Regions from separate parts of the Thermus aquaticus genome, predicted to be linked through region 1. Evidence: riboswitches for the same ligand, from Rfam matches in the RefSeq annotation. Region 1 holds a riboswitch; the other holds the start of a gene.

What was found. A riboswitch is a leader RNA that binds a small molecule or an ion and turns the genes downstream of it on or off. The one in region 1 is predicted to bind thiamine pyrophosphate.
Region 2: another riboswitch for thiamine pyrophosphate. It lies ahead of BVI061214_RS05135 (thiamine ABC transporter substrate-binding protein); the one in region 1 lies ahead of thiE (thiamine phosphate synthase).

What each region holds. Positions count from the first base shown of each region.
Region 1 is NZ_LHCI01000106.1:1,684,236-1,688,112, forward strand. Features, by position in the region: gene BVI061214_RS09905 (NAD(P)/FAD-dependent oxidoreductase) at 1-13, opposite strand, end outside; gene BVI061214_RS09910 (thiazole synthase) at 10-792, opposite strand; gene thiS (sulfur carrier protein ThiS) at 793-987, opposite strand; gene thiE (thiamine phosphate synthase) at 974-1,594, opposite strand; TPP riboswitch at 1,664-1,772, opposite strand; gene BVI061214_RS09925 (heme/hemin ABC transporter substrate-binding protein) at 2,079-3,008, shown strand; gene BVI061214_RS09930 (FecCD family ABC transporter permease) at 3,023-3,877, shown strand, end outside.
Region 2 is NZ_LHCI01000106.1:764,311-768,187, reverse strand. Features, by position in the region: gene mutM (DNA-formamidopyrimidine glycosylase) at 1-166, shown strand, start outside; gene BVI061214_RS05140 (ABC transporter permease) at 255-1,763, opposite strand; gene BVI061214_RS05135 (thiamine ABC transporter substrate-binding protein) at 1,919-2,953, opposite strand; TPP riboswitch at 2,976-3,068, opposite strand; gene BVI061214_RS05130 (alpha/beta fold hydrolase) at 3,069-3,877, opposite strand, start outside.

The DNA of each region.
Region 1 (3,877 bases):
CCTCGGCCCTCACCCCTGCCTCCCCAGGGGCACGCCCTCGGTGGGGCTGGAGGGGCTCGCCGCCTTCTTAGGCCGCATAGGCCCCGCCAAAAAGGCCCTCCTCCCCGCCTCCACCGCAAGCCTAAAGGCCTCGGCCATGGCGGGGGGGTCCTGGGCCTCGGCGATGGCGGTGTTGACCAAAACCGCGTCCAGGCCCAGCTCCATCACCTCCGCCGCGTGGGAGGGGAGGCCGAGCCCTGCGTCCACCACCACCGGGGGGAGGGAGGCCCGCTCCCGGGCGAAGAGCTCCAAAAGGGCCCGGGTCCTCACCCCCCAGCCCGAGCCGATGGGGGCCGCCAGGGGCATCACCGTGGCCGTGCCCAGGGCGGCGAGCCTTTTGGCCAGCACCAGGTCCGGCCCCATGTAGGGGAGGACCAGGAAGCCCTCCTCCAAGAGGCGCTCCGCCGCCTTCAGGGTCTCCACGGGGTCCGGGAGGAGGTAGGTGGGGTCGGGGATGACCTCCAGCTTCACCCACCGCTCCCCGGTGAGGGCCCTCCCCAGCCGGGCGAGGCGCACCGCCTCCTCGGCCGTCTTGGCCCCGGCGGTGTTGGGGAGGAGGCGCACCCCCTCAAGGGCCTCCAAAAGCCCCACATGCCCCGGGGCCTTGAGCTCCACCCGCCTTACGGAGACCGTGACCACCTCGGCCCCCGCCGCCCAGATGGCCTCCCGCATCACCCCGAAGTCCCGGTACTTGCCCGAGCCCAGGATGAGGCGGCTTTTGAGCTCCACGTCGCCCACCTTCCAGGTGTCCATCTAGCCTCCTTGCATGAGGGCCACCACCTCCACCACGTCCCCCTCCTTCAGGACGTAGGGAGGAAGCTCCCGCCCGGGGAAGGCCTCCTCGTTCACGAGAACGGCCACCCGCTCCAGCTCCACCCTAAGCTCCTCCAGGACCTCCCTGAGGTCCCGCCCCTCGAGGGGCCTGGCCTCGCCGTTAAGCCACACCATAGAGCCGCTCCCTAAAGGCCCTGGCCGCCCCCTCGGGGTCGGGGGCGTCCAGGATGGCCCGCACCACCACGATGCGCCTGGCCCCGGCTTCCAGGACCTGGTCCAGGTTGGCCAGGTCTATGCCGCCGATGGCGAACCAGGGCCTATTCCCCAGGTTCTCCGCCGCCCAGCGCACGTAGCCGAGGCCCGCCGCAGGCCGCCCCGGCTTGGTGGGGGTCTCCCACACCGGCCCCACGGAGAGGTAGTCCGCCCCCTCCTCGAGGGCCCTCAGGGCCTGCTCCGGCGCGTGGGTGGAGCGGCCCACCATCCCCCCGAAGAAGCGCCGGGCCTCCGGGGGGGTGAGGTCGTTCTGCCCCAGGTGGACCCCGTCCGCCCCCAGGAGGGCGGCCAGGTCGGGCCGGTCGTTTAAGAAGAAGGGAACCCCGTAGCGCTCGGCCAGGGCCCGCATCCTCTCCCCCAGCTCCAGGATGGGCCTGGCCTCCCAGTCCTTGGCCCGAAGCTGCAGGACCTCCACCCCGCCCGCCAGGGCCCGCTCGGTGCGGTCCAGGGTCTCGGCGAAGGACCAGCCGGGCCTGGGGGTCACCACCAGGTAAAGCCTTCCCTGCACGCCACCACCTCCTCAGGCCGACGGAAACGGCCCACGCGGCCCGAGGGAGGCGGGAATGGGTTGTGGGGCTTCTATCCGCATAGGCTTCCCTCCGCCGGCATTACCCGGATCAGGTTCCAAGGGTTGCTGGGACCACCCAGCTCTCAGCCCCTCCATTGGGGCACCCCTAGCCTGCAGTAGGTAGTATACGAAGAAGGGGTGAGGGAACAAGGGGGCCAGGTCACAAAGGGGGGTGGCCCGCCAGGTCCAGAAGCCTCTCTGGTGGCCTACTGGCAAAGTAGGCGGGACGAGGAGACCATCCCCTTCGTGCGAGAGGTGCAGGGGATGCGGCTTCAGGCTTTTCCTGCGCCCTGGAGGAGCTGGGCCTATGGCCCCCGCCCCACCCTGGCCTTCGAGGGCAGGCCCCTTAGGCACCGGGAAGCCGGGGAACGTAGCCTGCCCCACTTGACCCTAGGAGGCTTGGGACTTTATTCTCGCGCCGGTTATGCGCTTAATCGCCCTTTCTTTGCTCTTGCTGGGTCTGGCTCTGGGCCAGCCAGTGCGGGTTACCGATGCCACGGGCCGGGAGGTGGAGGTTAGGAGCAGCGAGCGCATCGTCAGCGTGGGCGGTTCCATCTCCGAAATCCTGGGCAGGCTTGGGGTGGCCGACCGCATCGTGGCCCGGGACACGGGCTCCTACATCCCTCCCCAGGTGGTGCGCAAGCCCGATGTCGGCCTCTTTTTCCGCCTGAATGCGGAGGCCATCCTTGCCCAACGGCCCACTTTGGTGCTCGCGGTTTCCGAGGCGGGCCCGCCCCCGGTCCTAGAACAGCTTCGCCGGGCCGGGGTGAGCGTGGTCCTGGTGCCCGATGAGCCCACGGTGGAGGGGGTCAAGAGGAAGATCCGCACCGTGGCCGCCGCTGTGGGCCAGGTGGCCCGCGGGGAGGACCTGGTGCGGGCTTTGGAGCGGGACCTCCTGGCCCTCCGCTCCAAAATCCTGGTGCGGAGAGGTCCGGAAGCCCGGGTCCTTTACCTCTACCCCCGGGATCCCCGCAACACCTTCGTCTGCGGGGAGGAAGCCAGCGGGGCAGGCCTCATCGCCCTAGCCGGGGCCCAAAGTGCGGTGAAGAAGGTGCAAGGGCCTGGAGCGGTGCGGGGTTGCGTGAGCCTCACCGCCGAGGCGGTGGTGGCCGCCCGTCCCGAGGTCATCCTGGTGCCCTTCTTCCCTGACCAGCCCTTTAGCTTTGAGGCGGTCCTGCGCCTTCCCGGGGTGGCCGAGACCCCCGCGGGCAAGGCGGGCCGCATCGTGGCCATGGACGTGACCTACCTCTCGGGGTACGGCTACACCGTGGGCAAGGCGGCCCTGGATCTCCACGTGGCCATCTACGAGAAGAGCGGGCAGGTGCTCATCCCGCACCCGGACTTCCGGAGGTGAGGGGATCGGCCACCTTGGCCAGACGGCCCTACGCCAGGGCCCTGGCCCTCTTGGCCTTGCTCCTCCCCTTGGCCCTGCTTCTGGCCGCCTCGCAGGGAGCCTACCCCATACCCCTTTGGGAGTTTCCCCAGGCCCTTCGCGAAGGGGGGGAGCGGGCGGCCGTCCTCTGGAACATCCGTTTTCCCAGGGTGGTCCTGGCGGCCCTGGTGGGCGGGGGCCTGGCCATGGCCGCGGCGGCCTTGCAGGGGGTGTTCCGGACCCCTCTGGTGGAGCCCGGTCTGGTGGGGATGGGCGGGGCGGCGGCCTTGGGGGCCCTCCTGGGGTTGGCCCTCTGGCCCTCCCTCCCCTGGCTCCTCCCCCTCTTCGCCGCCTTGGGGGCCTTCGCCCTGGCGGGGCTCCTCTCCCGTTTGGCCCACCGGGAGGGCCCGGTGCTTCTCCTCGTGGGCCTGGCGGCGGGGCTTACCTTAGGGGCCGTTTTGGGGATTGTCCAGTTCATGGTCCACGACCCCCAGGGGCGTAGCCTCAGCTTCTGGACCTTGGGTAGCTTTGCCGGGGCCAGCTGGGAGGGCGTGGCCCTGACCGCATCCCTCCTCCTCCTCAGCGGGCTCGCCCTCCTTCGCCTAGCCCACTTCCTGAACGCCCTGGCCCTGGGAGAGGAGGAGGCCTTTCACCTGGGGGTGCCCGTTTGGAGCCTGAGGAGGTGGGTGTTGGCCTGGTCCGGCCTGGCGGTGGGGGCCGCAGTGGCCGCGGGGGGCAACGTCGCCTTCGTGGGCCTTTTGGTGCCCTGGTTCTTGCGGCGGTGGGTGGGGTCGGACTACCGCTTTCTCCTTCCGGGCTCCTTTCTCGGGGGGGCGGCCCTCGCGGTGCTG
Region 2 (3,877 bases), 920 kb from region 1:
CTCCGACCGCACCTACCAGCAGCCCGACGGCCTCCCGGGAGGCTTCCAAAAGCGGCACGCCGTCTACGGGCGCACGGGCCTCCCCTGCCCCAGGTGCGGCGCCCCCATCGCCAAGGGGGTGGTGGCAGGGCGGGGGACCCATCACTGCCCCCGGTGCCAGCGCTAAGGGCCCGCACTTTGGTCATGGGGTGCCCAAGGTCGGGGCTAAAGGCTTTTCTGGGGCCCCCACCGCGGCTTTTGCCGCGGTGGGGCACTTAGCCGATCCGCCCCCGCCCCCGGTCCAGGAGGTAGAAGAGGAGGCCGGAGAGGAGGGCCAGGAGGGCGGCCAGGGCCAGGGCCTCCCGGTAAGGGCCTTCTCCGGGCCGCCCCAGCCTTTCGTAGATGGCCAGGGTCAGGGTGGTCCACTCGGGCCGCCAGAGGACCAGGCTCGCCCCAAACTCCCCCAGGATGGCGGCCAGGGCCAGGGCGCTCCCCGAGGCCAGGGCGGGGAGGAGGAGGGGAAGCTCCACCCTCAGGAAGGCCCTAAGGGGAGTGGCCCCTAAGACCCGGGCCGCCTCGAGGAGGCTTTTGGGAAGGCTCCTCAGGGCGGGGAGGAGGGCCCGGGCCAGGAGGGGGTAGGCCAGGAGGGCGTAGGCGGCGAGGAGGAGGGCCAGGGAGCCCCTGAGGGAGGGGTAGGCCAGGAGGTAGCCCAGACCCACGGCCACCGGGCTCACCATGAGGGGGAAAAGCCCCAGAAGGTCCAGGCCCCCCCGCTCCCGGGCCGCCCCGGCGTAGGCCACCCCCAGGGGCAGGGCCAGAGAAAAGGCCAGAAGGGTGAAGCGGAGGCTATTCCCTAGGGCCACGGGCAGGGGGGTGAAGTCCTCCGAGGCCCAGGCCCGGGCCAGGGCCCCGGGGTCCACCTCCAGGAAGAGGGCGAGGAGGGGGGCGTAAAGGAGGAGGAAGAAGGCGGAAAGCCCCAGGGTGAGGGCCCAGGGCCGCCCCACGGGCTCCGGCCCCCCGGGGGGAAGGGGGTAGGTGGGGAGGCGGAGGTAAAGGAGGGCGGCCAGGGCCAGGGTGAAAAGCTGGAGAAGCGTGAGGGCGGCCGCCTCGGCGAAGGCCAGGCGGTGGGCCAGGAGGGTGTAGACCTCCACCTCCAGGGTGGCGTACCGTCCGCCCCCCAAAAGCAGGGGCACCCCGAAGGCGGAGAAGGCGTAGATGAAGACGAGAAGCCCCGCCGAGCCCAAGGCGGGCAAAAGAAGGGGAAGCCCCACCCTGAAGAAGGCCCGGTAAGGCGTGGCCCCCAGGACCCGGGCCGCCTCGAGGGCCCCCCGAAGCCTCAGGGCCACGGGGACGAGGACGCGAAGCGCTAGGCCCAGGTTGTAGAAGAGGGCCACCAGGAGGAGGAGGGCCAGGGTGCCGTAGAGGTCCACCCCCAGAAGCCCCCTGGGCCCCAAAAGGGCCATGAAGGCCAGGGCCACCACCGGCGTGGGAAGGACGAAGGGGAGGGTGCTGAGGGCCAGGAGAGCCTCCCGCCCGGGAAAGCGGAAGCGGAAGAGGAAGGCCAGGGGAAAGGCCAGGGCCAGGGTGAGGAGGGCGGAAAGGAGGCCGTACTGGAGGCTGAAGAGGTAGCGGCCCAGGTAGTAGGGGTTGCCCAGGGCCTCCCAGAACCCCGTCCCCAGGCCCAAAAGGAGGATCCGGGCCAGGGGGTAGAAGAGGGCGAAGGCCAGGAAGGAAAGGAGAAGCGCCCCTAATACCCTTGTTTCCTGTTTCCCTCGGCCCCCCATGCCTGGTAACTTGCCGGGGCCCCCATGCTGGCGTAAGCCAGCATGGGGTGGTATTAAGTGCTCGCGCTTTGGTTTCGCAACATGGAGTGTCCAAATCGGGGCTTTGGAAGGGCTTTTCTGGGGCCCCCACCGCGGCAAAGGCCGCGGTGGGGTACTTAGCGCCTCGCCCGCCTCACCGCCTCGGGGCTCTGGCCCTGGAGGACCACCTTGGTCCACTCCTCAATCCAGCGCTCCCGGTTCTTGGCCATGACCACGGGGTCCAGGCGCACGCTCCCCACGGGCTCGGGAGCGAAGCGGAAGACCTCAGGAAGCTTGGCGTCCCGCCTGGCGGGGTACATCCACATCTCCGTGGGCAGGTTCTCCTGGACCGGGCGGGAGAGGAACCAGTCCACCACCTTTTTGGCCCCCTCCAGGTTCTTCGTCCCCTTGAGGATGCCCACAAACTCCACCTGGAAGAAGCTGAGCTCCGGGAAGAGGTTCCCCGTGGGGGGTTCCTGGTACTTGCCCTCAGAGTAGTAGACCTCCGCCGCCGGGGAGGTGGTGTAGGAGACCACCAGGGGCCGGTCCCCCTTGTAGAGGGTGAAGTGGGTGTAGTAGGCCTCGCTCCAGCCCTTGGCCACCCGCACGCCCCCGTCCCTTAGAGCGGCCCAGAAGTCCAGGTAGCCGTCCTCGCCGAAGCGGGCCACCGTGGCCATGAGGAAGGCCAGGCCCGGGGAGCTGGTGGCGGGGTTCTGGACCACGAGGAGCCTGGCGTACTCGGGCCGGGCCAGGTCCTTGGGCGCCTGGGGCAGGGGGCGGCCTTTGAAGTAGGCCCGGTCGTAGTTGAGGCTCACCCAGCCGTAGTCCACGGGGAGGGCCCGGAAGGTGGGGTCTAAAAGCAGGGTGGCCTTCAGGTTCCGGATCTCCGGGCTCCGGTAGGGGAGGAGGATGTCGGCCTCCAGGGCCCGGGAGAGGAAGGTGTTGTCAAAGCCGTAGATGACATCGGCGATGGGGGCTCCTTTGGTGAGGATGGCCCGGTTCAGGGTCTCCCCGGCGTCGCCGCCTTTGAGGAAGCGGAGCTTGAGGCCCGTTTCCCGCTCAAACCGGGCGATGAGGGCCTTGTCCAGGGAAAAGCTGCTGTGGGTGAGGACCGTGATCTCCTGCGCCAGGCCGAAGGCCAAGAAGACGAGAACCGCCAGGATCCTAAGCATAAAACCCCTCCTTCGTCACCGGGAGGGGCCTCGGTCACCTTCCCTACGCCGGCATTACCCGGATCAGGTTCCAAGGGTATCTCTCAGCCCCTTAGGGGCACCCCCGGTGACGCCTCTAGTGTAGCACCCGCAAGGCGGCCAGGGCCTCGAGGAAGGCCTGGCCGAAGGCCTCCGGCTGGTCAATCCAGGGGAAGTGCCCCGCCTCGGGCACCACGTGGATGGGGGCTTTGAGGCGCTCGGCCACCTCTTCGGCGTAGGGGTAGCTGGTGCCGTCCTTTTCCCCCACCACGATGGCCACCGGCCTCCGGCTTGGGGTGAGGTAGGGGGTGTAGTCCAGGCGCCAAAGGCCATTCCTCAGAAAGGCTCGGGCCGGGGCGTCGGGGCCTACGACCCCAGAGCCCTCCACCACCCACTCGTACTCCAGGCGGCCCCTGGGGCTTGGGAACATGAGGCGGTCAAAGAGGGCCTTGGGCTCGGCCCGTTCCAGGGCGGCCCGCAGGTTGGCCTCCGGGTCCCCCTCCGGGGTGAGCCCGGCGGCCTCGGCGAGCCTCTGGGCAAGCCAGGGAAAGCTGACCCAGGGCCCGAGGAGGATGGCCCCCTCCACCCCCGGGTAGCGGCGGAGGACCTCCAGGGCCACCAAGGCCCCAAAGCCGTGCCCCAAAAGGGCGAAGCGCTCCAGGCCCAGGGCCTCGGCCAGGAGGAGGGTGTCCTCCACCAGGGCGTCTATGGTGAAGAGCCTGGGGTCTTCGGGAAGCTCCAGGCTACGCCCCGAGCCCCGCTGGTCAAAGTAGATGGCGCGGAAGCCCTCCAGGTACTCCCCGAGGCCCTCCCGCAGGGCATAGGCGTTGCCCCCGGGGCCGCCGTGGAGGACCAAAAGGGCGGGAGCGTGGGGGTCCCCCACGTCCTCCACGTAAAGCTCTGCCT